Regions from separate parts of the Pseudobacillus sp. 179-B 2D1 NHS genome, predicted to be linked through region 2. Evidence: riboswitches for the same ligand, from Rfam matches in the RefSeq annotation. Region 2 holds a riboswitch; each other region holds the start of a gene.

Region 1 (10,930 bases), on a different contig from region 2:
TTTAAACTCAGCCATCGCCTCTTGAACTGCTTCCGACTCCAATAACATAAGTGCGTATGTTGAGCGAATAAATTCATCTGTTTGCGCTTGCTCAAGCGCTATAAGCGCCCATTGCTGTGCCAACTGAAACTGCGAGAACTCTGCATAACATCGCGCTAAGTAGGCATAAGCAGAAGGCTGAAAAGGATCTTTCTCAAGTGAACGCTTTAAATGAAAAATAGCTCTCTCTGTTTGATCGTTCTGATAATCTACGATTCCGAGAAGAAAATGGGCGTAAGCATTTTTTTGCTTGATATGATGCATGGCACGTTCGAATTCCTCGCCAGTTTGGTCATGCATATAATAAGAATGAGCAATGAGCAGCTGGATCTCCTCATCATCCTCACCAAATCGCTGTTTTACGTTTTTAATCCACTTATTCAGAAATGGCTTAGCTTTTGGGTGCTGAATCATCGTCAAACCGATAATAGAAGAAAAAATTTCCTCGTCATTTTCTGTCAGATAAGCGAGAAAATCAGCAACGACTGCTTCCGCATTCTCTTCCATTTGTTCTAAATAGACAAATATTTTTTGAAAAAACTTATGAGTGCGCAGATCTAGCTGTTCAAGCATCTCTTTTTGTTCTCCCTGAACAAACACGAGCGAGAGCCGATCTTTTAATCGATAAGTGTGCGCAGCTTCTTCATAAGGAACAAGCAGTGTTTCCAGCTCGTTAGGATCTTGAACAAACAACACTCCAAGTCTGTCATCATACCCGGTAACAAGCTGAACATGTGACTGGTTTTCAATCAGCATATCGAGTACGACCGGACATCCGTTATCAATGAAATGCTTGTATAACTCGACCGTCCCTTTAAAAAATGCAGAGGAGAAGCCTAAAGAAGCCATATAATCAATAGCTGTCATTAACTTGGAGCCAGTCACATCAAAAACGTGCTCGGCAACTTCATCCTGCGACACATTTTTTCCAGCTGTTTGCATCATCATTGAAAGGGTAGCCGGTACACAATAATTCAACTTTTGCCGAATTGGCTGAATCATGATTTGTTGATAAGCTTTATTCGGATCTATTGTCCGTTCACTAAATATTGTCTTTTCTAGCACTGTTTTGTGTGCGGCAATCCATTGTTTTAATTCATCCCACTTTTCCAGCTTGTAAAGCGCTTCGGCTTTTAAATAAATGAAATAATCCTTGTTTTCATGAAAGGGATTTTTGTTATTTAAATAATCAGCATGATCAAGAATCGCTTGGAAGTCACCAGCCAGACGAAAGCTACGCATTTGTTCCAACTGAAATACAGGGCATTCTGGGAAGACCTCGGTTCCTTTTTGCAGCATGTGAAGTGCTGCTTCGTGATTTCCTTGCCTTGACAACAAATCTACATATACGAGCAAGCTGACGTCACCACGTTCGTGAAATGGCAGATCAAGCCCTTTTTTCACTATCTGTTCAGCTTGTTCCCAATTATTCGTTTCTAAATAGAAATCCGCTAGCTGATCGGGCGACAACAAATTGCCTGACTCTTCAATGAGACGTATATAATCGGCCGCTTCCCGGTAGCGGTGCAATTGGCAAAGTGCTTTGACAAGCAAAAGCCAAGCCGCTTTTTTTTCTTCGAGCGTCAAGGAATCGACGCCTTCATCAAACAAGCGCTGTTTCATCTTTGCCTCCGCCTCTAGACTCTTTCCTTGTTCAAGCAGGCTATAACAATACCAAGAAAATGTGCGGACAGAGCGAAAGCGCTTGTTGGCAGCCGTTGCTAAAAAATTGCTGTATCGATACATTGCTCCGGCATCGGCCAGCCGGAGCAAACGGTAATATTCATCTTCAGTTTCCACTTGTGCAAGCCACTCCTGCAAAGCATTATATGATTTAAGTGCCCAGAGCTGCTGAATTGTCTCTATCAAGTCCGAAACAGTTTTGACGTAAGGCGGCTTTGTGACTACTGTGTTCAAAAGGCAACGCCCTTTCTTTTTTTTATTTTTCCACCACTATTATTCTAGTAATTATATGCATTATATCAGCAACCGTTTATTTTATGTATAATCATCAGAGACTATCTTAATTATTTAAGCTGTGAAAGAGGGATATGCAATGAATGTAGATGGAATTCTTCCGTTCGCACGCATACTTTTAGAGAAAGCTATAACTAAAGGCAGCGCAGCGATTGATGCAACCGTTGGCAATGGCCATGATACGGTATTTTTAGCCAAGCTTGTTGGCGAAGAGGGGCATGTATTTGGTTTTGATATTCAGGAGCAGGCACTGACTAATACAACTGTCCGTCTCGAAGAACACCAGCTAAGTGAGCGGGTCACTCTATTTGGTTGCGGCCATGAACAGGCAGCGGCACTTATTCCTGCTGAATGGCAAAGCCAGTTAAAGGGAGCCGTATTTAACCTTGGCTATTTGCCAAAAGGAGACAAATCTATCGTTACAAAGCCAGACACTACCATTGCCGCTGTAGAGCAAATTTTCTCCATGCTTATTTCCGGAGGCATTATTGTGCTCGTTATTTATCATGGTCATGAAGAGGGAGCAGTGGAAAAAGAGAAGCTGCTTAGCTTCGTAGAAAACATCGATCAACAAAAAGCTCACGTCCTCCGTTACGAATTTATCAATCAGGCAAATCATCCGCCGTTTATTATAGCCATTGAAAAAAGGTAATTTTCTGCGCTCTGATTATCTAACAACCATTTGAATCCTTTGTCTGACCATCAAAAAAGCAGGCTATAGCCTGCTTTTTTATAATTCAGCTGCTTTTGCCAGCAGCTCCATTGATTTTAATTTGTCCTCGAAATGATACATAATGGACACAGCCATGATATTCTCCGTTTGATATTCCTCACTAATCTGCTTATATTGTTCACGCACACGTTCAGGACTCCCAATCACCATTCGCTTCCTGTTTTCGCAGATAAATTTACGTTCATATTCACTGTAACGGTAGGGTGCTGCTTTTTCAGGGCTCGGTGTGCCGTTCGACTTCATGCCTTGGGCCGTCATCAACAAGGATAGATCCAGGCTGGAAGCCAGCCACTCTGCCTTTTCATCCGTTTCAGCACAAATAGTGAACACAGCCACCATGCTCTTTGGCTTTGAAAGCCAGGGCGACGGCTGAAAGGAGTTCAGATAAGCAGCCAGACTCTCTTGCCCATCCTCTCCGTTGATAAATTGGGCAAATGTGTATGGCAATCCTTTTTTTGCCGCAAGGAGGGCGCTTGCCGGACTGGAGCCAAGCAGCCAGACATCCGGCCTTGTTTGAATGAGCGGTGTGGCTTTCAGTCCTGGGTAAGGTATATTCTCTTCATCTCCCGCAAGATAGGCTAGTAATTCATCAATCTGCTCAGGAAAACGGTCCACTTGGCGATATTCGCCTCTATTAAGCGCCAAAGAAGACATTGGCATGCCACCCGGTGCCCGACCTATCCCCGCATCAATTCGGCCAGGAGCCAACCCTTCGAGCACTCGGAAATTCTCCGCTATCTTGTAGGGGCTGTAGTGGGGAAGCATGACTCCTCCGGAACCAATGCGAATGGCCTTAGTCTTAGCTGCCAAATAAGCCATCAATACCTCTGGCGAAGATCCAGCAAGACTTGAAGCGTCATGATGTTCTGAAACCCAGAAACGTTCATATCCTAGCGCTTCAGCATGACGAGCAAGCTGAACGGTTTGCGCTAGGGCTTCCTCTGCTCCCATCCCTTCTGAAATTGGCGATTGATCCAATATGCTTAATTGTAAACTCACTGCGCCATCTCCTTTTATTTCTGTCCATCTTTCTTCAACGAAATGTTGTTTTATGGAACAATCGCGGGAATACTTGCTGCACGTATCTGTACATTCGGCCATTAAAATAGAAAAAGCGGGAAACTGCTCCGCCTCTGCGAATGACTTTTTTGGAGAGCTTGTAAATGCCTGTTTGTTCATAAACTTTGCTATCCGATAAATACACACCTAGCAGTCCACGATTGATCAGTTTATGAAAGCGAGAATCTTTTATCCCTTCTATCTGCTCGTCCGCCTTCTCCATAAAATAAACGAGCCGCTCAAACAATTGTTTTTCATCCTGATAATAAAAACAGAAATTTAAATCTCCACCTTCCCGGTCTTCCTTCTGATCAATCAGATAATCAAGCAGAATGTGAAGCCCCTGTATATAGGGAAAATAACTGTTTTTTATTTGCTGTGCCTGCGCATGGCTTAATGGCTCATTTAAGCCGTATGATACTAAACAAAAAATAGCAAGCGTCGAACCGGTACAAGCAGAGAATTCGTACCATTCCATTTGCGGCCACTCATCTTGGTACTCTTCGAACCATTTAATCAGGCGGTGCTCTCGTTCTTCTTTTTTAACATGCTTATGTATTTGTAAATCACAATAATAACGGCATAGCTCTTTAAGGTGAGGGGCAATCACCTCATACCCCTTCATTCCAGCGAGCACAGACTGACATGTGGTCACTAACTCAGATAAGTAACCGCCATCGTTTTGATCCATCCGGCCACGGTAGTAATCACGAAGCGGGACGCCCGGCGTCAGAGAATCTTCCATCGATTCATGAAGCGCAGCAAAATCAGCTGGATCAAGGGACGTACTGCGGTCACAAAGATTGTCGAGATAATCACTGATGGTCTGGTAGGTAACAATAAAGCGGACAGCCTGAACGAGCCGGTCTCTCGACAATAATGCCAGCACAGCTCCTCCTTCGCAATGAAACGTCTTATGTTCAATGCTGGAGAGAGCCTGGCGGCGCAGTTCTTTATTTGGAATCATCCCTGCTTTCTCTTTCCAATATTGCAGCTGTTCATGCACGACAGGAAACACTTTTTTATAAATATTGTGCATTAGATGAAGCGGCGTTACTGGTACAGGCATTGTGTCACCTCACTCCTCAATCACATATCCTAGTAAACGCAACCGATTTTCCACGAACCCTTTCGCATAATGGAAAACTTCCTCTCTCTCTGGCTCGTTAAATATTTCATGATAGAGTCCCGGCCACTCTTTATAATGCATCTCTGACAAATCGAGCCGGTGAAACCATTTTCTGACGCTTTTTTTATCGACAATCAAGTCATCCCCCGCCTGCATGACAAGAAGCGGAACATCAGGCACTGCCCCTGTCTTTAAATCAGCCGTCTTGATGGCTTGAAGCAGTTCGCGGTACCAGCGAACTGACACTTTATTTACATAAAGCAAATCTTCTTTATCTGCTTGTCTTACCTCTTCATTTCTTGTCGCCATTTCAACTGTCAGTCCGGAAGAAAACTTCACTGAGGGCGAGAGTGAATTCAAACCGTGCGATAGAATATCCATTACTTTAGGTGGCGTATGATTCATACCGAGACAAGGCGATGACAAAATCACGCCTGCTGTCTCCACTTCCATCTCCTGCAGCAGACGAATAGCAATTAGCCCTCCCATGCTATGTCCTAATATAAATAAAGGCAAATCAAATTGATACGCTGCCTGCACCCAGTCTTTTACTTCCTCTATATACTCATTAAATGATGAAATATGTCCTCTTTTAGCTCTCGATGTCATGCCTTGGCCGGGCAGGTCGCCCATCACTACATGAAAGCCGTTTCTGCGCCACATTTCAATCAGCCAACCATAACGGCCATGATGCTCCATCGCCCCATGAATCATAACGATGACACCTTTCGGCTGTTGTTCTGTTTCCCATTTCCACATCAAGCATCTTCCTCCGGCTTTTTGTAATCCTATACGTTTGTCTTCTATTATACAAATCAAATCGTTTTAGATAAAATAATAAGCAAGTCCATCCTGCTTTCTGTTGCAGGAAACATAAAAGGAGGAGAGAAAAAATGATCTATCCTTATAACAATAAAACTCCTATTGTTGCTGATTCTGCTTATATCGCCGATTATGTAACAATTACGGGAGATGTAACTATTGGCGAAGAAACAAATATTTGGTTTAATACTTCTATTCGCGGGGATGTAGCCCCGACTGTAATCGGCAAAAAAGTGAGCATTCAGGATAATTCTGTATTGCATCAAAGCCCGAACAACCCGCTTGTTATTGAAGATGAAGTCACAGTCGGCCATCAAGTTATTTTGCACAGCTGTAAAATTAGAAAAAAAGCTTTAATCGGTATGGGTTCCATCATTCTTGATAATGCAGAAATTGGTGAAGGAGCATTTATCGGGGCCGGTAGTCTTGTTCCCCAGGGAAAAGTCATTCCTCCTCACTCCGTGGCATTTGGCCGGCCGGCAAAAGTGATTCGCCCAGTGAATGAGGAAGACAGAAAAGATATGGAGCGCATTGTCAGAGAGTACGTAGAAAAAGGACAGTACTATAAAAGCATACAAAAAAAGCCTGAAGACCGTTAAAGAGTCTCCAGGCTTTTTGCTGCTTATTAATTTGATGCCTGATCTTTTAAGATTTCAGCTTTGTCTGTTCTTTCCCAAGGAAGATCCACATCTGTACGACCAAAATGTCCATAAGCGGCTGTTTGTTTATAAATTGGACGACGCAGTCCAAGCATATTAATAATGCCCGCTGGACGCAGATCAAAATTATTGCGAACAAGTTCAACAAGCACATCTTCAGAAACCGTTCCTGTGCCGAACGTATCGACAGCAATTGAAACAGGCTGAGCTACACCAATCGCATAGGCGAGCTGGACTTCACATTTATCAGCAAGGCCGGCCGCAACAATATTTTTTGCTACGTAACGAGCTGCATAAGCTGCTGAACGGTCTACCTTTGTTGGATCTTTACCGGAGAATGCTCCGCCTCCATGGCGTGCATAACCACCGTATGTATCCACGATAATTTTCCGGCCTGTTAAGCCCGCATCTCCTTGAGGTCCGCCGATAACAAAACGGCCTGTTGGATTGATAAAGAACTTTGTATGTTCATCGATTAATTCTGCAGGGACCATCGGGTCAATGACATGCTCGCGCAAGTCGCTTTGAATTTGTTCAAGCGCAACTTCCGGATGATGCTGTGTCGAAATAACAATTGTATCGATTCTTACTGGCTTGTCGTTTTCATCATATTCAACTGTTACCTGAGTTTTACCATCTGGACGTAAATACGATAACGTTTCTTCTTTTCTAACTCTCGTTAATTGACGGGATAATTTATGAGCCAATGAAATCGGGAGCGGCATTAATTCTGCTGTTTCATTACAAGCAAAACCGAACATTAAGCCTTGGTCACCCGCACCAATCGCTTCAATTTCTTCATCGCTCATTTGGCCTTCACGTGCTTCAAGAGCCACGTTCACACCCGCTGCAATATCAGGTGACTGCTCATCAATGGATGTCAACACACCGCATGTATCGGCATCAAAACCGTATTTTGCACGAGTGTAGCCAATTTCCTTAACTGTCTCCCGAACAATTTTATTAATATCCACGTACGAAGAGGTTGTAATCTCCCCTGCTACGAGTACGAGTCCAGTTGTAACAGATGTTTCCGCTGCGACACGCGCATTTGGATCTTTTGATAAGATTTCATCTAGGATAGCATCGGAAATCTGATCGCAAATTTTGTCCGGATGCCCTTCAGTGACTGACTCTGAAGTAAAGAGACGACGATTTTTAGTCATGAAACTTCCTCCTTAAAATGATCAACTTACTGCCGATCGATAATGGTACGGTACTCATTTCCCCTAAGTTTACCCTTTTAAAATAAAAAAACCCCTCCTGAAATAAAGAGAGGAAAGGTTGGTCTTATCAACATAGGCCTTTCACTCTTATCGTTCAAGGTTTGCCCTTGCTGCAGGTTAGCACCTTTGTCTTGAGTACAAACTTATATTGTATAAGTGCCGGCAGTCGATATAACTACCAATCACAATCAAGCAGGTTGCCGGGCTTCATCGGGCCTGTCCCTCCGCCAGCTCAGGATAAGAGTATCCGTTCAAGGTTACATCATACGAAATCCGTTCGACAATGTCAACTGGTTTCGTATAAAATCTCTTCATTTTTTCGGTTTCTTTTATAGGAAATCGGACAATCTGTAAATAAAAAAAGTCGCAAAAAAATAAGTGAATAGTATAGACTATTAAATGTAATGTGTTATACTATTTTTGAACAAATAATGCGATAACAATTATTTAATTTCAGATAAAGGATGGTTATTAATTTATGAAGACTGTAAGTGTTTCAAGTGAAATTTTGGAACTTTTAAAAGGTGATAACGTAACAATGCAGCCATCTGTGCCGCAGCTCGTAGAAAAAGTACTTAATCGTAAAGAGGGCGTGTTAACTGCTTCTGGAGCAGTATGTGCTGAAACGGGAAAATATACTGGCCGTTCTCCTAAAGATAAATTTATCGTTGAAGAGCCTTCAGTAAAGGACAAAATTGATTGGGGACCGGTTAACGAACCAATTTCCCCTGAAGTCTTCGATCAATTATACACTAAAGTGATCAATTATTTAAAGGAACAAGAAGAATTGTTTATTTTCAAAGGATTTGCAGGGGCAGATCCAACCCATCGTTTACCAATTCAGGTGATCAATGAATATGCATGGCATAATCTGTTTGCTCATCAACTTTTCATTCGTCCAACTGAGGAAGAATTAAAAGATCATCAAGCAGGCTTCACAATCGTATCTGCTCCGAACTTTAAAGCAGACCCTACAGTAGACGGAACAAAATCAGAAGCATTTATTATCATTTCTTTTGAGCGCCGTATCGTTTTGATCGGTGGAACGGAATATGCAGGAGAAATGAAAAAATCGATCTTCTCTGTAATGAACTACTTGCTTCCTGAAAATGATATTCTGTCTATGCACTGCTCAGCCAACGTTGGCTATGAAGGTGATGTGGCCCTATTCTTCGGTCTTTCTGGTACAGGGAAAACAACTTTGAGTGCAGACCCGAACCGCCGCTTAATCGGCGATGATGAACATGGCTGGTCTTCTAATGGTGTATTTAACATTGAGGGCGGCTGCTATGCAAAAACAATCGGCCTTTCCCGTGAGAAGGAACCACAAATCTTTGATGCCATCCGTTTCGGCTCGGTTCTTGAAAATGTAGTGCTTGATGAACAGTCTCGCATTCCAAATTACGATGATAACACCCTGACAGAAAACACGCGTGCCGCTTATCCGCTACAAGCAATGGATAACATTGTTGATCCAAGCGTAGCTGGCCATCCAAATACAATTATTTTCTTAACAGCTGATGCATTCGGCGTACTGCCTCCAATCAGCAAGCTAACTAAAGAGCAAGCGATGTACCACTTCTTAAGCGGCTATACATCTAAACTTGCCGGTACAGAGCGCGGTGTCACTTCTCCGCAAGCAACATTCTCTACTTGCTTCGGTTCACCATTCCTTCCGCTTGAAGCTACACGCTATGCGGAAATGCTTGGTGAGAAAATTGATGAGCACAACGTTCAAGTGTTCCTTGTAAACACTGGCTGGACTGGTGGCGAGTATGGCGTTGGTTCCCGCGTAAAGCTTGCGTATACACGTGCTATGGTCCAAGCAGCTCTCGAAGGCGAATTAAATAACGTAGAAACGTATACGACAAAAACATTCGGCTTGCAAATTCCTCTTCATGTACCTGGTGTGCCGGATGATGTTCTCATTCCGCGCAAGGCATGGGCTGATGAAGATGCTTTCATGACAAAAGCAGCAGAGCTTGCTGGCAAGTTCCGTGAAAACTTCAAGAAGTTCTCCAACGTCTCAAAGGAAATTATTGAACTTGGCGGACCACAAATCTAATATACAAAAAGAGGCCTCTGCTAAATAGCAGAGGCCTCTTTTTGTATATGACTTTAACTGTCCGCTTTTCGAACAGGTTCCTTTTCTGAATGCGTGTCTGCCCGATCTTTTTCAAAGATCATAAGTAAAGCCGGCAGCAGCAAACCGCGCACGATAAATGTATCAATTAATATTCCGACGGCGACAATAAAACCAAAGACAAATAAAATTTCTATTGGCTGTGTCATTAATACGGCAAAGGTCGCAGCTAAAATAATGCCGGCAGACGAAATAACCCCCCCTGTTTTAGCAACAGCAGTGTTGACTGCTTTTTTTAAAGAATGGCTGCTTCGCTCTTCCATATAGCGTGATACTAAAATAATATTATAATCGATGCCCAGTGCGACAAGAAAGATAAATGAGTAAAGCGGCACCCTTGTGCTGATGGCATCAATGCCAAATAGCATATTTGTTAAAAACATCCCAATACCAAGGGCAGCTAAAAATGAAAGCAGAATGGTACCGACCATGTACAGGGGCATTTTAACGGAACGGGTCAATATCACCAGCATGACAAAAATCAATAGTGTTTCCAGCAGAACAATTACTTTAAGATCACGGCTGTTTAACGTACGGTCATCCAGCTTCTCTGCTGTCTCTCCAGCGAAATAAAGGGTTCCCTTTGCTCCGGAATCAGCAATGACCTTCTCTGACTTCTTTCGCAGACTGGCAAGCGCATCCATAGCCGGCCGTTCATAGGGGCTTCCGTTGAATGATAACGACAATTCATGCGCTTTATTATTCTCTGTTGAAGCTTGGAGCCGTACCTTAGCCACATTCTCCTGCTTCTCAAGCTCGGCCGTAAGCTTTGTCATATCTCCTGTTCCTTCAAATAAGACTATTGTGGGAGCAAGATCTCCTGCCGCAAATTTTTGTTCAATGATTTCATATCCCTCAAGTGACGGCATATTGTCCGGAAAGGATTTTAACGTGTTAAATTCATATTTAACATTTAATACATTAAGTGAAGCTAGCAGTAACAGCGCGATAACGATACTGCCAATAGCAATCGGCTTTGTTGACACTATCCGGGCGATCCGGTTCCAGAACCCGCTATCTCTTTCAGTTTTGTCCCCTGCTTTCGGTACCTTCGGCCAGAATGCTTTTCTGCCAAACAACACAAATAATGCAGGAACCAGCGTGACGGAAGCAAGCATAATAACAGCCATGACGGTAGCGAAA
Region 2 (10,930 bases):
GTTAATGGGGAATCAATCCTTTCGGTTTTTAGAATGAAATTTTCTTACAGGAACTATCGTAACAGTCTTTCCTTTTTTTCACAAAAGGCATATGAACTGCTCTTACCTGCTCACGCGTGATTTTGCGTGCTTCCTGTCTTTTATATAACCCCATTCTCAAAATTTAAACCATATCCTGCTTGATTCTTAATTTTCCGAAAGAGTCCCCATTCTGTCGTTTTAATGATTTACTTTTAATTCATCGATCGCTTCCTGTACAAGTGTTACTGCCTGGCTCATTGCCGCCCCACCTCCAAAAGCTGCGGCCACACCAAGCGATTCATAAATTTCCTGTTCACTGCACCCTTGATCCAAGCAGCCTTTCACATGATAAAGGATGCAATATTCATCTTGTGAATAGACGCTAATGCCGAGAGCAATCAGCTGCTTTTCTTTTTGGCCGATTTCTCCCTCCTTAAAACACTCTGCCGTAAATGCATTAAAATGACCAGCGAGCCCAGGCATTTTTTTTGTAAATGTGCCAAGCCCCTCTTTATATTCTAATAACGCTGCTTCTGTTGATGTTAAAACTTCTCTGTCCATAGGATAGCCTCCTCTGTTTTTATCTTTTTTAATATGCAGCAAGTAAAAAAGCTTTATTCAAATAAAGAATAAGAAAAGATTTTTCAGCCAAACAGAGAACTGGCCTTTACGATGAAAGATAAAAACACCTGCAAGGGACTCCTTGCAGGTGTTTTTATCTTTATTTGTTAACCGGTACGACTGCTCCGCCCCACTCTTTCAAAATAAAATCCTGAATTTCTTTTGAATGAAGGACTTCTACCAGCGCTTTGATTTTTTCTTTGTCTTCATCGCCCTTGCGGACAGCAATAACGTTTACGTATGGTGAATCTTTGTCTTCAATAGCGATTGAATCCTTTAACGGATTTAAACCAGCATCGATTGCATAGTTAGAGTTAATGAGAACTGCATCGCCTTCTCCGTTGTTATAGGCCTGTGGAAGAAGAGCGGCTTCATAATTATAATCAAACTTCAAATCTTTTTTGTTCTCCGCGATATCTTCAACTGTCGCTTCCTCTTTCTTTACGCCGTCTTTTAATTTAATGAGTCCTTCTTTTTCAAGCATGGTTAAAATACGTCCGTGGTCTGCAACCGAGCTGCTCATTAAAATAGTTGCCCCTTTTGGAAGTTCCTCAAGGGTTTTATATTTCTTAGAATATACACCGATCGGTTCAATATGAATGCCGCCAGCATTTACAAAATCATAGCCATGCTCTTTCTTTTGAGACTCAAGATAAGGGATATGCTGGAAATAGTTAGCATCCAAATCTCCCTCTTCTAAAGACTTGTTCGGTAATACATAATCTTGGAATGTTTCAACCTTCAGATCATAACCTTTTTTCTCAAGCAACGGCTTAGCTTCTTCTAAGATCACCGCGTGTGGTACGTTCGAAGCACCAACAACGATTTCCTTATCTTCTTTGCCGCCTTCTTTTGCTTTCTCATCTTTCTTATCATCTGAGCCGCCACAGGCAGCCAACGCAAACACAACTACTGCAGTTAACAAAGTAAGCAACCACTTTTTCATCTTTCTTCCCCTCCTAAAATTTATCTTTTATCTAACTTATTAGTAATAAGATCACCAATCAATTGAATCACAAACACAATGATTAAAATAATAATCGTAGCAACCAAAGTGACATCATTCCGGCTGCGCTGGAATCCATCCAGATAAGCAAGATTCCCCAGACCGCCAGCTCCAATCACACCTGCCATGGCCGTGTAGCCAACCAGAGCGATCGCTGTAACAGTAATCCCAGAAACAAGCGCTGGCATTGATTCAGGAAGCAGTACTTTAAAGATAATCGTACTCGTTTTTGCTCCCATTGCTCGCGCTGCCTCAATGACTCCTTTGTCAATTTCACGCAGGCCGATTTCAACCATGCGCGCATAGAAAGGAGCTGCCCCGATGATAAGGGCTGGCAGTGCCGCATTTTCACCGATCATTGTACCGATAAGCGCTTTTGTAAATGGAATTAATAAAACAATCAATATAATGAAAGGAATGGAACGAAAAATATTAACAAAAGCAGAGACAATGCTGTAAATTACTTTATTGCTCCATATATTTCCTTTAGCTGTCAAAAATAACAGCAGACCAAGGAGTATGCCCAAAATAAAGGTAGCCACCACGGATATACCCGTCATATAAAGGGTTTCATTTGTCGCTTCCCACATTTTTTCCCAATCAACATTAGGGAACCATTGTTCAAGCATGATGGATCACCTCCGAGCTGACTTCTTGCTTGTCGAGATAGGCCACTGCTTGTGCCACTTCCTCTGGTTCACCCGTTAAATGAACGAATAGTGAACCATACGCACCGTTTTGCGTCTGCGACACTTTCCCTTGGACGATATTTACCGCTATGTTAAATTGACGGATTAAATTCGTAATGATTGGCTGCTCTGCACTTTCACCAATAAAAGTAAGCTTGACTACCTTGCCATTTGGAAACTGTTCAAGCAAGTGCTCTATGGTTTCTTTTGATTCTTCTGGCTCGGTCACTTGTTGAACGAACCGCTTTGTAATTGGCTGCTCGGGCGATTTGAAAACGTTGAGCACCGAACCAAGTTCTACGACACGGCCTGCTTCCATTACTGCCACCCGATGGCAAATTTTCCGAATGACATGCATTTCATGAGTGATGAGCACAATTGTTAATCCAAGACGTTTATTAATATCAACAAGCAGATCTAAAATAGCATCCGTTGTTTGCGGATCAAGTGCTGAGGTAGCCTCGTCACACAACAGAACTTTCGGGTCATTTGCGAGCGCCCGGGCAATACCGACGCGTTGCTTCTGTCCGCCGCTCAATTGTGAAGGATAAGCGTCTTCTCTTCCTTCCAAACCAACTAATTTAATCAACTCATCCACTTTCTTAAGGCGCTCTTCTTTCGACACACCCGCAATTTCTAGCGGAAAGGCAATGTTATCTCGCACCGTTCTTGACCAAAGAAGATTAAAGTGCTGGAAAATCATGCCGATCTCCTGGCGCGCCTGACGCAGCTCGCTTCCCCGGATTTTTGATATCTCCCGGTCCGCAACAACAACAGAGCCCGAAGACGGATTTTCAAGACCGTTCAGCATCCGGATAAGTGTGCTTTTCCCAGCTCCACTGTAACCAATTACACCAAAAATCTCGCCTTTATCTATCGTTAAGTCAATATTATCTACTGCTGTCACTTTTCCATTTTTTGTGGAAAAGACTTTTTTTACATTTTTTATTGAAATCATGCGGCGGTTTTCCTCCATTCCACCCGAAAAAATAAAAAACCTTTCTGCAAAATGAGCAGAAAGGTGTTCTTTAGTAGATTCCTTTCTCTCATCTCCCAAAGCAAAACGCTTTGTGTGAATTGGCACCTTTTCAACAAGCGCTCGCTGTTGACGGTTGCCGGGCTTCATCGGGCACATCCCTCCACCTCTCTTGATAAGAGCTGTATGCAATATGTTGTTCTTAATGGATTTGATTTTATCATTATTCTACGAAAATTGTCAATTATTCTTTAAAAAAATGTTTTTATGCTGTATCAAACTTTTCATAATAAGGGCGGCATAACCAAAGGAACGATTCAAACCAAAGCTTAACCCGGTAAAATCCTGACACCTCGACTGCCCCCATCGCTTCATACAAGCGCAGCTGACCCTGCCCCTCTAAGAGCGGTTCAAGCCCACCCCTCAACCGTAAATGCCAATGATCCGTGCTGCTATTTGAAAGCTGCATTCCCTGATGGCTGATCACGAGCAGCCAGCTCTCACTTTCTCCTACCAGCAGCACGTGTACAGGTTCGAGCGGGAGCAATGGCCAGATATGCGTTCTACCATGGCAAGCTGCCTGTACAGCTAACAATTTCTCTTTCATTTTATTTCCCCCTCTGTTCGCTTTAGCTTTACTTAATAACTTCCAAGCAGAGGAGGAAATCTCCTTTATTAATTACTCGACAAAGTGCGCACTCATTCGCATATTTCGTCAAACATGCCTATATAAAAAACTGCCTCCCTGTAGGAAGCAGCAATCATATATATTGACTTAACTTCTCATATATATGAGGAACCGACTGAAAGGCATAAATCTTTTCCTTTAATTCCCCTTCTTTAAATATAAGCAGACATGGGACACTTTCAATCGCATGATGAATCGCAAAGCTCTCATGATAATTCACATCCATGCGGGCCCATATAAAGCCGTTGTCTACCTTCTCGACAACGTCGACCATCTTTCCAGCTAATTGGCACGTTCCGCACAGCGGTGTATACGCATAGATGGCTACTAAGTGATTCGTCCTGATTAATTCGTTTATATTTTGTTCCTTTTGCATTTCATCCATCCTTTTGTAAAAACTCCCCATGTACATCAATGTTGGCACTTAATAATACAGAAGCCAGATGGCGGTAAGGAGCAGTAGCGACTTCTTTATAGACACGGTCAATGTATAAATGGTGAGCTTCGGGAAATTCACGGATAAATTGCTGACGCAGCTTTTCCCCGGCGCGGTCTGCATCAACAAGGATATATACATCTTGTCCTTCCAAGCTTTCAATTAACTCATCCAGCCGGCTCAGCCCGATTGTTCCATTCGTACAAATGATGTCCACCGGCTCATTTACAATTTCTTGTACTTTCTTCCGATCCGAAGCCCCTTCTACAACGATTGTTTTTTCTGTACGCATGAATATCCCTCCACCGTCTGAATATCTTGCCTCACAGTTTAATTGTCCTTTATTTAGTAAGAAATTGCAAAAGAACACTCCCTAAACCGGAAGTGTCCTTTTCTCATTTCATTAATCTTCTTGTGTCATTTCATCATACTGTTCAGCTGTCATTAAGTTATCCAGCTGCGCAGTATCAGATAATTCGACAACGATCATCCATGCTTTTTCATATGGTGATTCATTAACGAATTCAGGATTATCATCAAGCTCTTCATTTACTTCAACAACTTTTCCGCTGACAGGAGCATATAGCTCGGAAACTGTTTTTACAGATTCAACACTACCAAATGGTTCGTCAGCTGTGATTTCATCTCCTACAGATGGAAGCTCAACGAACACGATGTCGCCAAGTTCTGATTGCGCAAAATGCGTAATGCCGATACGGACGGTATCCCCTTCTGTTTTTACCCATTCATGCTCTTCTGAATAACGTAATTCTTTCGGTGTGCTCATATAAATCCCTCCATTACCTGATTTCAATTAAAACTTTACTTATTATAAAGGCATAAAGCAAGAAAAATAAGCTTTACGCACACTTTACAACCATTGTTTTTCAAATTCTTCCTCTTTAAACCCAACAGTCACTTTGTCACCATCAGTAGTAAGAGGGCGCTTAATAAGCATGCCATCGGAAGCGAGCAATTCCAGTAATTCCTCGTCGGAAGCGGTGCTTACTTTGTCCTTTAATCCAAGCTCGCGATACTTTTTGCCGCTCGTATTAAAAAACTTTTTCAATTCAAGTCCACTTTTTTTATATAAGTCTTTCAATTCTTCCTTGGAAGGCGGATGTTCCACAATATGTATTTCCCGAAAATCAACATTATGTTCTTCCAGCCATTTTTTTGCATTGCGGCATGTTCCGCACTTCGGATACCAGTAAAATGTTAATGTCACTCTTCAATCAGCCTCCTATTTACACAGTGCTCGGCTTTAAAATGTTTTCGCCACCGTTTTCAATTCTCCTGCTCTATTAATTAAAATATACCTGCTTTTTTAATAAAAGACAAAGTTTCAGCTATTCTTCCCCTCCATAACCAATATCCAAAATTACTCAAAAATGGTTTTTAAATTCCTTTATAGGGAATAGCGTTGATGACGGAGGTGTTGATCATGAAAAAAATACAAGACGATACACTGTTCGTTATCGAAAAGCTGAAAGCAGAAAAATATCAAGAGATCAATGACATGTTCACGAGCAAGAAACCTTATGACTTAGCCGCTATTTTTCAAAACCTTCCCGAAAAGCATCGAGCTTCCATGCTAGAACATCTTAATGAAGCTTCTATCGCCAGTATGATACAAAAGTTTAATCAGCTGAAACAACTTGAGTTGCTGGGAAAAATCGGTCCTGCCAAAGCAAATAAAGTTCTCTCCCTTCTGGACACCGATGTATTGTCTTCTCTTTTACTTCACTTCCCAAAAGCCGATCTTGATAGTTTCTTATCAGAGATAAATGATAGTGAAGCCAAATATTTAAAACGAATGATGAGCTATGAGCGAAACACGGCAGGCAGTATGATGACAAATCGGTACCTCGCTGTGCATCTAGAGGATACCGTTGCCGATGCAGTAGAAAAAGCACGTGTTCATGCTATGTACTCTGAAACGCTTTTCATTATTTACGTGCTTGATGAAAAAGAAAAGCTGGCTGGTACAGTCTCTTATCGGGATCTTGTCATTGCTCAGCCGGATGATTTGGTAAAAGACATTATGTTGAAGCAGATTATTTCCGTTCCCTACACAGCGAAGAGAGCAGAGATCAACAAGCTACTCAAGCGATATGATTTCAGCGCAATTCCTGTAGTGGACGAGAAAGAGAGACTGCTTGGGGTTATTACCTTTGATGATATGATGCAGATTGTTATTCAGGAAACGAACGAAGATATTGGTAAATTATCAGCTGTGGATAAAGAAATTGACTTTGACACAAAGCCGCTGACAGCTGCCAAACGCCGATTGCCCTGGCTGATTGCTCTTTTATTTATCGGTCTTGTCTCGGGAAGCATCATTTCGAAATTTGAAGGAACGCTTGAAAAAGTAGTAGCGCTTGCTTTTTTTATGCCGCTTATTGCTGGGATGACCGGCAATACTGGCACCCAGTCTCTAGCAGTAGTCGTACGCGGTCTGACAGAGCAGGAAATCAACGTGAAGGTAGTCACCCGTCTAATCCTTCGAGAATTTCGCGTCAGCTTAATCATCGGCATAACATGCGGTCTGCTCATTTCTCTTATTGCATTTATTTGGCAGGGAAATATATACTTAGGAATCGTCGTTGGAAGCTCGCTTCTACTCACCCTTATTCTCGGAACGCTTGCTGGAACGATCGTTCCACTCATACTCTACAAGTGCAACCTTGACCCTGCTGTTGCTTCAGGTCCGCTTATTACTACGGTCAATGACATCTTCTCGCTCGTGGTCTATTTCTCTATTGCTTCTTTTTTCTTAAGTCAATTAGTTTAGCTGTCTTTCAACAATCTTTATATTCAAACAAAAAGTGCCTGGAAAGTTATATTTCCGGGCACTTTCTCTTAATTAAACCGTATACTTTTCCACTTCAATCAAGCGATCAGCTGCTTCACGTTTCTTAGCGATTACATTAATGGGAGTGTATCTCGTTAACTTTCTTAAAATAGAGGTCATCATGCGCAGCGTGTCGCCCTCTTCTACAGCAACAAGTGTTTCTTTAGCATCAGCTTCAATTTGATTGAAGGCTTCTTGACAAAAGATTTGGGTATATAACAGTTTTTGCTTTGCTTTTTCCTCTCCAGCTTTGGCAATTGCTTTTTCTGTGCGAAGAACGACGGACTCCATCGCGTAAATATTGTTAACAATGTCAGCAATATTGGCGAGCACTTCCTGTTCTTTTTCAAGCACTTTTCCATACTTTTGAACAGCTAGACCGGCTGCAAGCAAGCCTATCTTTTTTGCATTCTTCACTAAATACTTTTCTTGTTCAAGCGCTTCTGTACCGACTTCTTCCGGCATCAGCATCATGACTTCATTTTGCAGCTCCTGTGCTTTTTCAAACAATGGCAATTCACCCTTGAACGCCTTGCGCACGTATGTCCCCGGTACAAGCAGACGATTGATTTCATTTGTTCCCTCGAAAATACGGTTAATTCGGGAGTCGCGGTACATCCTCGCAATTTCATACTCTTCCATAAAGCCGTAGCCACCGTGAATTTGTACGCCTTCATCTACTACATAATCAAGCATTTCCGAGCCAAAAAATTTACCGAGTGAGCATTCAATGGCATATTCAGCGATAGAAGCAGCGACTGACAAGCCATCTTTTTGCTCTTCTTCCGAAAGCTGGCTCATTCGGTCTTCAAAGTAACCGACTGTACGGTAAATGGCACTTTCACTTGCATAAATTTTAGACGCCATATTAGCAAACTTTTCCTTAATCAAATTGAAAGAGGAAATCGGTGTTTTAAACTGCTGGCGCCCATTCGCATACTTTAATGAGATGTCCAATGCCCGTTTAGCACTACCCACTGCTCCAACACCTAGTTTGTAGCGGCCAATATTTAAAATGTTAAAGGCAATGACATGACCTCTTCCCACTTCTCCAAGCAGATTCTCTTTTGGTACCTCTGCATCCTGGAGGATAAGTGTGCGTGTGGAGGAACTTTTAATCCCCATCTTATCTTCTTCCGCTCCTGTGGATACACCAGGAAACTCCTTTTCTACAATGAAGGCAGAGAATTTATCTCCATCAATTTTTGCATAGACAACGAATACATCAGCAAAAGCCGAGTTCGTAATCCATTGCTTCTCTCCATTTAATATATAATGGGTGCCGGCTTCGTTTAATTTTGCTGTTGTTTTTGCTCCAAGCGCATCGGAACCCGAACCCGGCTCTGTCAATGCGTAAGCAGCAATTTTCTCTCCAGTAGCTAAAGTCGGCAAGTACTTTTGCTTTTGCTCTTCGTTGCCGAACAGCACAATCGGCAACGAACCAATGCCAACATGGGCTCCATGAGTAATGGAAAAACCTCCGGCAGCCGCCATTTTTTCAGCAATTAAAGCTGAACTGACTTTATCAAGATTCAATCCGCCGTACTCTTCAGGAACGTCAGCACTCAACAGTCCCAGTTCTCCAGCTTCCCGGAGTAACTTTACAGAACGATCAAATTCATGCTTCTCCAAATAAGGAACTTGCGGCATAACACTGTTATTTACATATTCTTCGGTTGTTTTGGCGATCATTTTTTGCTCATCAGAAAAGTCTTCGGGTGTAAATACTTGATCATATGTTACATCTTCAATTAAGAATGCTCCACCTTTAACTGCCTGTCTTTCTGTTTGTTTTGCCATCTATAATTCCTCCCATTCCCTTTTATTCGTTTTATTCACAATAGCTCAAATACGCCAGCTGCTCCCATTCCTCCGCCAATGCACATAGACACCATACCGAATTGTTCGCTGCGGCGTTTCATTTCATGCAGCAGCGTCAGCGTCAGTTTTGCCCCTGAGCAACCGAGAGGATGTCCGAGAGCAATCGCTCCACCGTTGACATTTACCTTGTCTTCATCAAGGCCAAGTTCCCTTATGACTTGGATGGATTGTGAAGCAAACGCTTCATTCAATTCAATTAACCCAATGTCAGACAGACTAAGACCAGCAAGCTTCAATGCTTTCGGAATAGCTACCACCGGGCCAACTCCCATGATTTCCGGAGGAACGCCCCCTACAGCAAATGATCGGAACTTCGCCATCGGCTTTAATCCAAGCGCTTCCGCTTTTTCTCTTTCCATGACCATTACTGCTGCTGCTCCGTCGCTTGTTTGCGAAGAGTTTCCAGCTGTTACTGTGCCACCTGCTGCAAATGCCGGCCGCAATTTGGAAAGCACCTCCATGTTCGTTCCCGGACGCACCCCTTCATCCTTTGTAAAATGGACCTTCTTTTCGACCGGTTTGTGATTCGGTCCGATTTCTCGAATTGTGACTTCCACGGGCACCGTTTCATCTGCAAATTTCCCGCCTGCAATGGCTTGTGCGGCCCGCTGATGGCTCCGAATGGCAAACGCATCCTGCTCCTCGCGTGTAATACCATATTTTTTGGCAACCTCTTCTGCTGTATGCCCCATGCTCATATAGTATTCCGGCATTTCTTCTGCAATGCGGAGATTCGGACGGACAACATGCCCCATGACTGGCACGAGACTCATTGATTCTGCTCCTCCAGCAATAATCGTTTCTGCCTGGCCAATCATGATCCGTTCCGCAGCATAAGCAATTGCCTGCAATCCGGAGGAGCAATAACGGTTAATAGTTACGGCTGGTACGTTATACGAAAGACCAGCAAGTGCGCCAATATTTCGCGCCATATTCAGTCCCTGCTCTGCTTCTGGCATGGAACACCCTATGATTAAGTCATCGATTTCCCCTTCGTAGTTCCCTGCGCGCTTCACTGTCTCTCTCACCGCAAGCGCTCCCAAATCATCTGGGCGGACTGTGGCGAGCGTGCCTTTTTTCGCACGCCCGACCGGTGTTCTAGCACCGGCAACGATTACCGCTTCTTTCATCAGCTTTCTCCTCCTCGCTTTTTTATCTATTGGAATAAGAATCTAGTTAATTGCGCAGCGGTTTGCCTTTAACGAGCATATGCTGCATGCGCTGTTGTGATTTTGGCTCAGCAATTAAACTGAGGAACGCCTCCCGTTCGAGGTCAAGCAAATATTCTTCATCCACTTCCGTTCCAAACGGCAGCTTTCCTCCGGCAATAACATACGCTAATTTTGAAGCGATTTTAAAATCATGCTCTGAAATAAAGCCTGATTTTAGCATGGATCGTGCACCTAAAAGTAAGGCTGCATACCCCGTTTCCCCTACAACAGGAACTTTCTTTCTCTTTGGCGCCCGATAGCCAGCTTCATAAAGGTACAAAGCCGCCTGTTTTGCATCATATAGCAGGTGGTCACTGTTGATACTGATTCCGTCTGCTTCCGATAAGAAATTATTCTCTCTTGCTTCTGCTGCCGAAGTCGACGTTTTAGCCATGGCAATCGTTTCAAATACCTTGTTAGCCACTGCCTGCAGGTCAATCTGTACACCATTCGCCATCTGCTCTAAATGCTTTAAATAGAGCTCCTTGTTTCCGCCGCCACCCGGGATAAGCCCGACACCGACTTCCACAAGACCTATATAAGTCTC
Region 3 (10,930 bases), on a different contig from region 2:
TGTCCTCCGACTTTCCAGGAAAGCTGATTTATCATAAAATATACAACTCCTTCAGTACATTCGGATCTTCAAAACTATTACTTTTTTAGTTTATCACTTTTACAGTTGAATCACTATAGCTAAACGTGACCCTCATCCCGGAAATCGACTTGAAAAATTCGTCCAAAGAAACTTTTCTACTTGGCTGGCGGAATAGTACTTTTGAAGAATCTCTGTCCATTGCTCGTAGGCCTCATATGAATCCCAACCTTGAATCATTTCGTCAATGCCATCAAAATCCGAGCCGAAACCAAGATGGTTTTCACCCCCCAGTTCACAAATATGCTCTACGTGCTTCAGCAAGTCTTGAGCATATACCTTTCCATGTTCCTTAATAAAAAACGGTACAAAGGAGAGGCCGACCACGCTATCCTTTTCAATTAATGCTTGAATTTGATCATCTTTCAAATTGCGCGGATGCGGACAAAGGGTGTAGCAATTTGAATGACTAGCAATTGGATGATCAGCCTGTTCCATTACATCCCAAAAGGCCTTCTCCGACAAATGAGATACATCTGTCCAAGCCTTCCATTCATTCAGCATACGGACAACGCGACTTCCAAATTCAGTTATACCCGCTCCCCTTTTAGTCATAGCACCGTCTGCCAAAGCATTAGTGTGATTCCACGTTAAACCGACGGACCTTACACCGAGCCGGTATAGGGTCGATAGCTTTAATGGGTCTTCTTCAATTGCCTCACCGCCTTCGAGCGTAAGTACGGCGCCAATTTCTCCGTTTTTCAGCTCTTCCAATTCCCGCCTAGTTGTAATCACTTTCATATCTGGATAGGGATCAATCACCTTCTTGTAAAATAAATCAATTTGCTCTAATGCCGAGCGGAACCGATCGTTTGGCCTCACTGAAGTTGGAAGAAAGATCGCAAAACATTGAACCTTGGCTTTCGCTCGTTTAAGTCTTTTGTGTGTCACATGCAAGGAAGGATCATCAAAATTTTTCCTTGGATCTTTTTGTAATTGATATAAGACGTCACAGTGTGCATCAAACACCATTTTTCTCATCCTTTCAGAAATGTTTCTGATTCATAAAGGCGAAACAACAAAGCGTAAAAAAAGAAAAACCCGCCTTAAGAAAGCAGAGCAGAAGACTAATCCTTCTTCTCCTGTACTATCAAAAGGCCGGTTTTTATCCATATTTATGATGTTATCGAGGTTCGACAATCAATTTGATTGCAGTTCGTTCTTCTCCTTCAATCATAATGTCTGTAAAAGCTGGGATGCAAATTAAATCTACCCCGCTTGGAGCAACAAATCCTCGTGCAATCGCTACTGCCTTGACCGCTTGATTAAGCGCACCAGCCCCAATTGCCTGAATTTCAGCCGCCCCTCTTTCCCGAAGAACACCGGCAAGTGCACCAGCTACAGAATTAGGATTAGATTTTGCCGAAACTTTTAATATCTCCATTTCTTGTCCTCCTTTTGTTAAACGATACCGAATGCTCATTTAAGTGAACATAGTTGCTCGCTATCCTTCCATTTCTACTATATTCGAGGACAGGCTCCTGTATTACAGACTTCAACTAAGAAACCCTAGGAACTTCACATAGTAGCCTTTTCAGCTAGAGAAAAAGCAGAGCGCGCTTTAGCAGGCTTATCTTGCTCGGGTCACTCGTTAAACAAAAGGGGACACCAGGCTACTCAGCAATAAATGGTGTATCCTCATTAATGAGAATACGGTCAATAGCTTTGGCTTTTCCTGTTTTTTTATCAACTTCAATCAAACAAGCGCTTAATTGTGTTCTTCCACTTTTCGGCACTTCAAACCGCACCGGCAGCCCTGTGACAAATTTCTTTAAAACTGCTTCCTTCTCCATACCAAGAATCGCATCATATGGTCCTGTCATTCCAACATCTGATAAGTACGCTGTGCCTTTTGGCAAAATGCGATTATCCGCTGTTTGCACATGAGTATGTGTTCCTATCACAGCAGACACATTTCCATCTAAAAACCAGCCAATTGCCTGTTTTTCACTTGTCGCTTCCGCATGAAAATCAACAAAAACAATCGGCGTCCGTTCACGTGCTTTGGCGACGAGTGCTTTGGCTTTTTCAAAGGGACAATCAAGAGCGGGCATAAATGTACGCCCTTGAAGATTAATCACTGCCGCTTCTACACCGGCACGCTTAATGAATAACAATCCAGTTCCTGGAGTGCCTTCTGGAAAATTAGCCGGCCGAACGAGTGCATTGGCCTCATCAATAAATTCGAAAACATCCCTATTATCCCAAGCATGGTTGCCAAGCGTAACCACGTCAGCCCCGTCTACTAAAAACTGGCGGTAAATTTTTTCGGTAATCCCCCGTCCTGAAGCAGCATTTTCTCCATTAACGATTGTCAGCTCTGGCCGATACTTATTTTTAAGTCTTGGTAAATACTGATTAATCATGTCGCGCCCTGGAGACCCGACAACATCGCCTACAAATAATATCCTCATATAAATTCCTTTCCTTACCTTTATTTCCCCATAGGGAAAGCGGTGTGATCACTCACACCGCTTTATTTCGCATATTCCACAGCACGCGTTTCTCTTATGACTGTTACTTTAATATGACCTGGATAATCAAGCTCTCCCTCAATTCGTTTCCGAATATCACGTGCCAGTCGGTGCGCTTGCAAATCATCCACCTGTTCAGGCTTAACGATAATCCGCACTTCGCGTCCAGCTTGGATAGCAAAAGATTTCTCTACGCCCTCATAAGATTCGGCAATTTCCTCGAGTTTCTCCAGGCGGCGAATATAGTTTTCCAGCGTTTCACTGCGGGCACCCGGTCTGGCAGCGGACAGTGCATCGGCTGCAGCCACGAGTACAGCAATAATAGAAGTTGGCTCAGTGTCTCCGTGGTGAGAAGCAATACTATTAATAACAACTGGATGCTCTTTATATTTTGTCGCGAGTTCCACACCAATTTCTACATGGCTTCCTTCCACTTCATGATCGACAGCTTTACCGATGTCATGAAGCAAGCCGGCACGGCGGGCAAGTGTTTCATCTTCCCCAAGCTCTGCTGCCAACAAGCCAGTAAGGAAAGCAACTTCCATGGAATGCTTCAGCACATTCTGGCCGTAGCTTGTACGATATTTCAATCGACCAAGAATTTTAATCAAATCCGGATGTAATCCATGAACACCTACTTCGAAAGTTGTCTGCTCACCGACCTCCCGGATATGCTCATCTACTTCTCTGCGCGCTTTATCTACCATTTCTTCGATACGCGCTGGATGGATACGTCCATCCTGTACGAGTTTTTCAAGAGCAATCTTGGCAGTTTCCCGACGAATTGGATCAAATCCAGAGAGAATTACTGCTTCCGGTGTATCATCAATAATCAAATCAATACCTGTCAGCGTTTCCAGTGTACGGATGTTTCGTCCTTCCCGTCCAATGATACGACCTTTCATTTCATCATTTGGCAAAGTAACAACTGATACAGTTGTTTCTGCCACATGATCGGCCGCACAGCGCTGAATGGCAAGAGAAAGGATTGACTTCGCTTTCTTGTCTGCTTCTTCTTTCGCTCGGTTTTCTTGCTCTTTTGTCATTACAGCAATATCGTGCGCAAGCTCTTGCTCCGTTCGATCCAAGATAATCGAGCGGGCTTCGTCCCGAGTAAGACTGGCGATTCGTTCTAGTTCCGCCTGCTGCTTTTTGATCATCTCTTCCACTTTGCTGTCCATCTCTTCAATATGTTGTTGTCTCTCAGCAAGAATCTCCTCTTTTTTCTCGAGCTGTAATTCGCGTTTATCCAGCGATTCATCTTTTCGGTCGAGGTTCTCTTCCTTCTGTAACAAACGATTCTCTTGTTTTTGCAATTCGTTTCTTCGTTCACGAAGTTCTAACTCCGTGTCTGTACGAAGCTTGTGAATTTCATCCTTTGCTTCAAGCAGGGCTTCTTTCTTTAGCGATTCTGCCTCACGCTTTGCGTCGTCAATAATTTGCTCTGCAGCACTTTTAGCTCCTGCAATCTTTGATTCTGCAATGGACTTTCGAACAAAATAGCCAACAACTACACCGACGATTAGGCCAAGCAAAATGAAGATGATTGTAATGGGTTCCATCCTTTCACCTCCTCTTGCTATGAACTTTTGCCATGCTTTTAACATGTCGGCTGATACATTGTGTTATCATTTCAATATACAGCTTCTCATTTCCATTTTTAAGAGAAAAAAATGTAAAATATACATCTCAATTTTATAGTTGTGAAAATTTCTTGTCAAGAGTTTCATCACGGTAACAGTCTTCTTCGAGACTAATAAAAAACAAGAGGAGCGATGTCTCCTGACACCGCTCCTGTTTATTATTCGTCAAGCAAACTGAATTCTTCTGTCTCTTCTGCTTCCTCTACTTCTACAAAGTCAGCATCAAGACCATAATGCTGGCGGATCTTCATCATAATCTCCTGACGAACAGCCGGATTTTCCTTTAAGAACTGCTTTGCATTCTCACGCCCTTGACCAAGGCGTTCCTCATTATATGAATACCAAGCACCGCTCTTTTGAACAATATCTACCTCTGATCCCATATCGATGATTTCACCTTCTCTAGAGATTCCTTCTCCATACATGATATCGACTTCTGCTACACGGAACGGAGGAGCCACTTTATTTTTCACTACTTTAATCTTTGTTTTGTTTCCTACAATTTCATTTCCTTGTTTCAGTGCTTCAGCACGGCGAACTTCCAGGCGGACGGAGCTATAAAACTTGAGCGCACGGCCTCCAGGCGTTGTTTCCGGGTTACCGAACATAATCCCGACTTTCTCACGAATTTGGTTAATGAAGATTGCAATTGTTTTAGATTTATTAATAGCACCAGACAGCTTGCGAAGCGCCTGTGACATTAAACGTGCCTGCAGGCCGACATGGGAGTCGCCCATTTCTCCTTCAATTTCAGCCTTTGGAACAAGGGCTGCAACCGAGTCAACAATCAGGATATCGATAGCACCGCTTCGTACGAGAGCTTCGGCAATTTCAAGTGCTTGCTCGCCTGTATCCGGCTGAGAAAGCAACAACTCATCAATGTTGACTCCTAATTTCTGAGCGTATACAGGATCAAGCGCATGCTCTGCATCAATGAAAGCAGCTTGACCGCCGGCAGCTTGTACTTCAGCAATAGCGTGAAGAGCCACGGTAGTTTTACCAGAGCTTTCCGGCCCATAGATCTCAACGACCCGACCGCGTGGATAACCGCCTACACCAAGGGCTGCGTCAAGAGCAAGCGAGCCGCTTGGACTAGTGGAAATTTTCCGGTCTGTTTGTTCTCCTAATTTCATGATAGACCCTTTACCAAATTGTTTTTCAATTTGCTTTAAGGCCATATCCAATGCTGCTTGACGATCGTTCACTAAAATTCCTCCTTAAAATTAACAATCTATTAAGTAAATGCACAGTGACATGTTGTTTCATAATCTATACTAACTATACCTTTTTATTGAGACAATTTCAAGTAAAAAGCGAACATTTATTCGGTTTTTTTATTTTTCCTCCTGAGAAGAAGAATGGATAAGAAACTAGAAAAGTAGTAGAAGAAATAGCGGAAAAAAAGAAGAAAAAAAAGTAACTCCTGCTTTTTTATTTTATCATAAAAAAGCAGGAGAGGATAATTTTAAGCCTGTCATATTCTTTATTTAATAAGGAAAAGCGTTAAGCTTCTACAGCTACGCCAGTCGCTTTTTCAATCGCCTGATTCAAGTCAGCAATCAGGTCCTCAGTTGACTCCAGTCCGATGGATAAACGGATCATTTCTTCTTTCGTACCCGATTTTGCTAAGTCTTCACTGCTTAATTGCTGATGTGTGGTAGAAGCCGGGTGAATAATGAGTGACTTGCCATCCCCCACATTGGCAACATGTGACCACAGTTTAATGTTATCAATCACTTTTTTACCTGCTTCGCGGCCGCCTTTAATGCCAAATACAACAATAGAACCAAACGTATTAGCCAAGTATTTCTTCGCTAATTCATGAGATGGATGATCCTCCAAGCTTGGATGAGATACCCAATCTACTGCCGGATGATTTTTCAAATAATCGACGATAGCAAGCGTGTTTTCATGATGGCGCTGAATACGTAAATGCAACGTTTCCAGCCCTTGAAGCAACAAGAAAGCGCTATGGGCACTCAAGGAAGGGCCAAAATCCCGTAACAACTGTACGCGTAATTTGATAGCAAAGGCTGGGCCTTCCAGGTCCGCAAATCTTAAACCATTATAAGATTCATCCGGCTCCGTAAAGCCAGGAAACTTTTCACTGTTCCAATTGAATGTTCCTCCATCTACTACTATACCACCGATGACTGTTCCATGGCCGCTGATCCATTTCGTAGCGGAATGAACGACAATGTCGGCCCCTCGAACAAGCGGATTAGCTCCGTAAGGAGAAGCAAACGTATTATCTACAATGAGCGGAATACCATTTTCATGAGCAATATCTGCCACCTTTTCCACATCAAGCACATTCAAGGAAGGATTTCCGATAATTTCTCCAAACAGAGCTTTTGTTTTTGGAGTGATCGCTTTGCGGAAATTTTCCGGATCAGTAGAATCAACAAACTTTACATTAATCCCGTATTTAGGAAGCGTATTGGCAAAAAGGTTATAGGTGCCTCCGTATAAATTAGCTGCCGCTATAATTTCATCGCCCGCGTGAGCCAGATTAAGAATTGAAAAGGAAATGGCAGCCATTCCTGATGAGAGCGCCACTGCTGCTGCTCCCTTTTCCAATGCAGCCACACGCTTTTCAAACACATCTACTGTCGGGTTGGTAATACGCGTATAAATATTTCCTGGCTTTTGCAAAGCAAATAGGGCGTTAGCATGATCTGTATCTTCAAATACATAAGAAGTCGTTTCATAAATCGGAACGGCACGGGCGCCAGTAACCGGATCCGGCACTTGTCCTCCATGAAGTAAAATTGTTTCTTTGTTCCACTGTTCGTTTGTCATCATTAATCCCTCCCAATTATTAAATAAAGCGCTAGTAACCTGAAGAATAACTAAAAAGCCCTCTTCTGTTGTAAGAAGAGGGCTTTATTATAGGATCCTCCTCTTATCTCTCAGGCACATACGCCTGCAGGAATTAGCACCGTTTCAGACAATTTGTCTGAAGGTTGCCGGGCTTCATCGGGCCTAATCCCTCCACCGCTCTCAATAAGAGTACTTCTATTTAATTGCGTAACTCATAATCTCTTGGTTTTTATTATATAGCATAGCGATCAGAATAGTCAATAATATTCCGAATGTTTTCACTTATCTCCAGCAAGCTCAGCCAACAAATAATGACACCCATACTTAACTGAGCGCTTTCTAATTCCTTCGCGGCTGCCTACTAATTGGAGTTTAAATACTTTTGTTTCCCTGTGCTTTGAAGCAAGACCAATCCATACAGTACCAGGCGAGTGTCCTTCCGATTTATCCGGTCCCGCCACTCCGGTAAAGCTAATACCGAAGTCAGCATTCAAAAGACTGCGGACATTTTCCGCTAATTCAATAGCACACTGTTCACTAATGGCACCATAACTTTCAAGCGTTTCTGGCTTCACTTGCACGAGTTTTTCCTTTGCTTCATTGGAGTAGCAAACAATCCCGCCATTAAAGAAAATGCTCGCTCCGGGAATAGCTGTCATTTCACTTTGAAACAATCCCCCTGTTAAGCTTTCAGCTGCTGCTAACGTATGAGATGTTTCCTTTAAGCGCTCCGCTAGCTCACGGGCAATGGACGTATCATTATAGCCATAAAAGTATTCCCCGACCCGGCGAAGAATTTCCTCCTCTGCTTCTTGTATCATCTGTAAGGCGGTTTCTTCCGATTCGTGTTTAGCAGTGATTCGCAGTGTTACCTCTCCATCACCAGCAAGCGGGGCAATCGTCGGATTTTGTTGTGCGAGTAACAAATCCTCTACTTCTGTTTCTAAAGCAGATTCTCCAATACCAAAAAACCTTAATACGCGTGACTCTATTTTTTCAACTTTTTCAAGCACATCTAATAGCGCCGGCTTTCCATAGCGGACAAACATCGGCTGCATTTCCCGGGGTGGCCCAGGCAAAAGCATATAGAAATGATTCTTTCCTTTTACCATCATCCCTGGCGCCATGCCATGATCATTCGCTAAAACGAGACAGCCCTCCATGACCAGGGCCTGTTTTTTATTGTTTGGTGTCATCGGGCGCTTCGTTTTTACAAAGTAGTTTTCAATACTTTTTAAGGCCTCTTCGTTATAAACAAGCGGACGACCAATATGAGCGGCAATTGCTTCCTTTGTTAAATCATCCTTCGTAGGACCAAGCCCACCTGTAAAGATTAGCAAGTCCGCTCTTTTTTCCGCTTCCTTTATTGCATCGAGCACACGGCTACTATTGTCCCCAACAACCGTATGATAGTACACATTCACCCCAATTTCCGCTAATTGCTGAGAGAGAAACTGGGCGTTTGTATTTGTAATTTGCCCTAACAGCAACTCGGAACCAACTGCAATAATTTCTGCATTCATTTTTGTCATCCCTTCTCTTATTCAGGCCCTGTTAAAGATGAATATTGTTTTTTCGATAGTTGATTGTAGCAGAAGAAAGTGTCTTTAGCGGAGAAAGTGAGTCCTGGTAAGATGGCGCACAGACCGCCAGCGGAAAGCGTCCGCCTGCAGTATAAATCAACAAGCAAGTAATGGAACAGGGCCTTTATTAAAAATAAGGCTGCTCCATAAGCAGCCTTATTTTATATAGTATCGTGGTAAATTTTAAATACTATAAACACAACGGGGCTTACTTTGGAGCAACCTTTTCTTTTACTTTGAATGTTTAAACACGCCACGGTTAAGATAGAAGTAATCCCAGCCGGACCAAACGGTAAAGAATGCCGCTATCCAAAGGGCGATATCTGCAAATGGAATTCCTAATCCTTCAAATGGCGCATTATGAAGCAATAAAGCCGCAATGGCAATAATCTGCGCCCACGTCTTAATTTTCCCAAGCATATTAGCCGCAACCACTTCGCCTTCTCCAGCTAAGATTAACCGTAAGCCCGTTACCGCAAACTCCCTGCTGATAATAAGAATGACAATCCAGGAAGCAGCTAAATTAAAATCAACAAGCACGATTAAGGCTGCTGATACAAGTAACTTATCAGCGAGCGGATCTAAAAATTTCCCCAAGTTTGTGACCTGGTTTAATTTTCTCGCATAATAGCCATCAACCCAGTCAGTCGTTGAGGCTAAAATAAATAGCATGGCTCCCCAAAAGTGGGCAGCCGGCATGGTGGTACCAAATACTGTAAGGTCCCCCCAATTAAACTCAACTAACATGATCACCAAAAAGAGCGGGATCATTAAAATCCTTGAAACAGTAATTTTATTCGGTAAATTCACAGTCGACCCTCCAACTATTCTATCGACAGACAACTTACAAAGAAGCTATCCAAAAAACTGCCAAATTATTGTCCGGCAGGTTTCGCCTGAATAATAATGTCTTGTCTTACCTGTTTGGCAGCCGGAAGCTGATACGCCAGCGTTTCGCCGTTTACTTTAATTTCCGTATCCGGTGCAAAGCCAACGACAATTTTCGCTTCTGTCTGTCCTGTTAAATTAAATGTTTGCGACTGTCCTTTTGCCAACATATTATTATAATAGCTTTTTCCGCTTCCATCAGTTACTCCTATCCATGTCTCCCCTTTAGATAGAATAGTTACCTCGAATTTCTCTGCATTTTGAAGAACGTATGTGGCTTTTCTGCCGCTCGCCCCTGCTGCAGTTAAGGTTTGTGCAGGCTTAGCAGGCTCTTCGACTTTCTCTTCTTTTTTAGGCTCTTTGTTCGTTTCTTTTTTTGGCTCCTTGGCTTCTTTCTTATCATCCGTCTGGTCTTTCGGCTGTTCAACAACGGTTTCTTCCTTCACCGCTTTGTCATTAGAATCACTCTTAGGGATAAGAAACCAAACTAGAAAAAGTGCTCCGACAACAAAAGCCGTCACTAAAATCCTCGGTAAATATTCAAGAAGCTTGGACGGTTCAGCTGGCGCCGTCGTCCGTACTTTCTCTACTTTTGTCGCTCTTTGAGGAATTTCATCTTCATAGGAAGAGGGAATTTCATTTTTATATTCTTCAAACAATTGCTCATGGTCAAGCCCAACCGCTTCAGCATATTGCTTGATAAACGCCCGTACATAAAATTTGCCGGGCATCAGCTCATAATTCCCCTCTTCTATGCCCTTTAAATATCTTTTCTGAATCTTTGTCATTTCCTGCACATCTGCTAAGGATAGCCCTTTCGCCTCCCGTGCTTCTCTTAAGCGGTTTCCTAATTCTGTCACCCATAACACCTTCCATAATTAAAAGTTAAAACCACCAAAGTCCATATCCTGGAATAAGTTGTTCTTCTCCACCGGCTCGTATGTAATTTCTTCATCAGGATGATTGCGAAGTTCAATAATATAATCAAAGTCCTCTAAACTGTACTCGCTATTTTGTACAAAAATATCTGGATGTTCCACTACTTTAACGGCAGGCAGTCTCATAATTTCCCGAACGAGCTGCCAATGTCTTTCATTGGCTCTCTTTATCGATACAACCCCATCCATAATAAAAAGGTGATTTGGATTGTATTCGTCCCGAATTAACTGATCACGAACAGTTTGCTTAATCATTGTCGACGAAACGAATAACCATCTCTTATTGGCACAAACACTTGCCGCTACAATGGATTCTGTTTTTCCAACTCTTGGCATGCCACGAATGCCAATTAATTTGTGCCCTTCCATTTTATACAATTCTGCCATAAAATCAACGAGAAGTCCAAGTTCATCCCGAACGAAACGGAATGTTTTTTTGTCGTCCGCATCTCTTTGGATATAGCGGCCATGCCGGACAGCCATTCGGTCTCTTAGTTTAGGTT

What was found. A riboswitch is a leader RNA that binds a small molecule or an ion and turns the genes downstream of it on or off. The one in region 2 is predicted to bind S-adenosylmethionine.
Region 1: linked by a shared signal. The riboswitch ahead of metK (methionine adenosyltransferase) and the one ahead of ACH0BF_RS20880 (methionine ABC transporter ATP-binding protein) in region 2 are both predicted to bind S-adenosylmethionine.
Region 3: linked by a shared signal. The riboswitch ahead of ACH0BF_RS07740 (O-acetylhomoserine aminocarboxypropyltransferase/cysteine synthase family protein) and the one ahead of ACH0BF_RS20880 (methionine ABC transporter ATP-binding protein) in region 2 are both predicted to bind S-adenosylmethionine.

The regions. Positions count from the first base shown of each region.
Region 1 covers NZ_JBIQDP010000008.1:157,648-168,577, forward strand. Annotated here, with positions in the region: gene ACH0BF_RS10555 (tetratricopeptide repeat protein) at 1-1,956, opposite strand, end outside; gene mnmM (tRNA 5-(aminomethyl)-2-thiouridylate-methyltransferase MnmM) at 2,096-2,668, shown strand; gene ACH0BF_RS10565 (LLM class flavin-dependent oxidoreductase) at 2,747-3,748, opposite strand; gene ACH0BF_RS10570 (tetraprenyl-beta-curcumene synthase family protein) at 3,783-4,877, opposite strand; gene ACH0BF_RS10575 (alpha/beta hydrolase) at 4,887-5,696, opposite strand; gene ACH0BF_RS10580 (gamma carbonic anhydrase) at 5,831-6,358, shown strand; gene metK (methionine adenosyltransferase) at 6,385-7,584, opposite strand; SAM riboswitch class I at 7,729-7,888, opposite strand; gene pckA (phosphoenolpyruvate carboxykinase (ATP)) at 8,123-9,709, shown strand; gene ACH0BF_RS10595 (MMPL family transporter) at 9,763-10,930, opposite strand, start outside.
Region 2 covers NZ_JBIQDP010000027.1:45,991-56,920, reverse strand. Annotated here, with positions in the region: gene ACH0BF_RS20895 (carboxymuconolactone decarboxylase family protein) at 220-582, opposite strand; gene ACH0BF_RS20890 (MetQ/NlpA family ABC transporter substrate-binding protein) at 743-1,588, opposite strand; gene ACH0BF_RS20885 (methionine ABC transporter permease) at 1,609-2,277, opposite strand; gene ACH0BF_RS20880 (methionine ABC transporter ATP-binding protein) at 2,270-3,295, opposite strand; SAM riboswitch class I at 3,381-3,495, opposite strand; gene ACH0BF_RS20875 (hypothetical protein) at 3,579-3,920, opposite strand; gene ACH0BF_RS20870 (thioredoxin family protein) at 4,075-4,377, opposite strand; gene ACH0BF_RS20865 (toprim domain-containing protein) at 4,379-4,729, opposite strand; gene gcvH (glycine cleavage system protein GcvH) at 4,841-5,224, opposite strand; gene ACH0BF_RS20855 (arsenate reductase family protein) at 5,309-5,665, opposite strand; gene mgtE (magnesium transporter) at 5,882-7,231, shown strand; gene ACH0BF_RS20845 (acyl-CoA dehydrogenase family protein) at 7,304-9,091, opposite strand; gene ACH0BF_RS20840 (acetyl-CoA C-acetyltransferase) at 9,127-10,302, opposite strand; gene ACH0BF_RS20835 (3-hydroxyacyl-CoA dehydrogenase/enoyl-CoA hydratase family protein) at 10,349-10,930, opposite strand, start outside.
Region 3 covers NZ_JBIQDP010000006.1:73-11,002, forward strand. Annotated here, with positions in the region: gene ACH0BF_RS07715 (dipeptidase) at 133-1,050, opposite strand; gene spoVS (stage V sporulation protein SpoVS) at 1,202-1,462, opposite strand; gene ACH0BF_RS07725 (TIGR00282 family metallophosphoesterase) at 1,692-2,492, opposite strand; gene rny (ribonuclease Y) at 2,555-4,114, opposite strand; gene recA (recombinase RecA) at 4,354-5,400, opposite strand; gene ACH0BF_RS07740 (O-acetylhomoserine aminocarboxypropyltransferase/cysteine synthase family protein) at 5,699-6,997, opposite strand; SAM riboswitch class I at 7,098-7,208, opposite strand; gene ACH0BF_RS07745 (competence/damage-inducible protein A) at 7,297-8,541, opposite strand; gene pgsA (CDP-diacylglycerol--glycerol-3-phosphate 3-phosphatidyltransferase) at 8,833-9,411, opposite strand; gene ACH0BF_RS07755 (helix-turn-helix domain-containing protein) at 9,477-10,349, opposite strand; gene ACH0BF_RS07760 (YmfK family protein) at 10,368-10,930, opposite strand, start outside.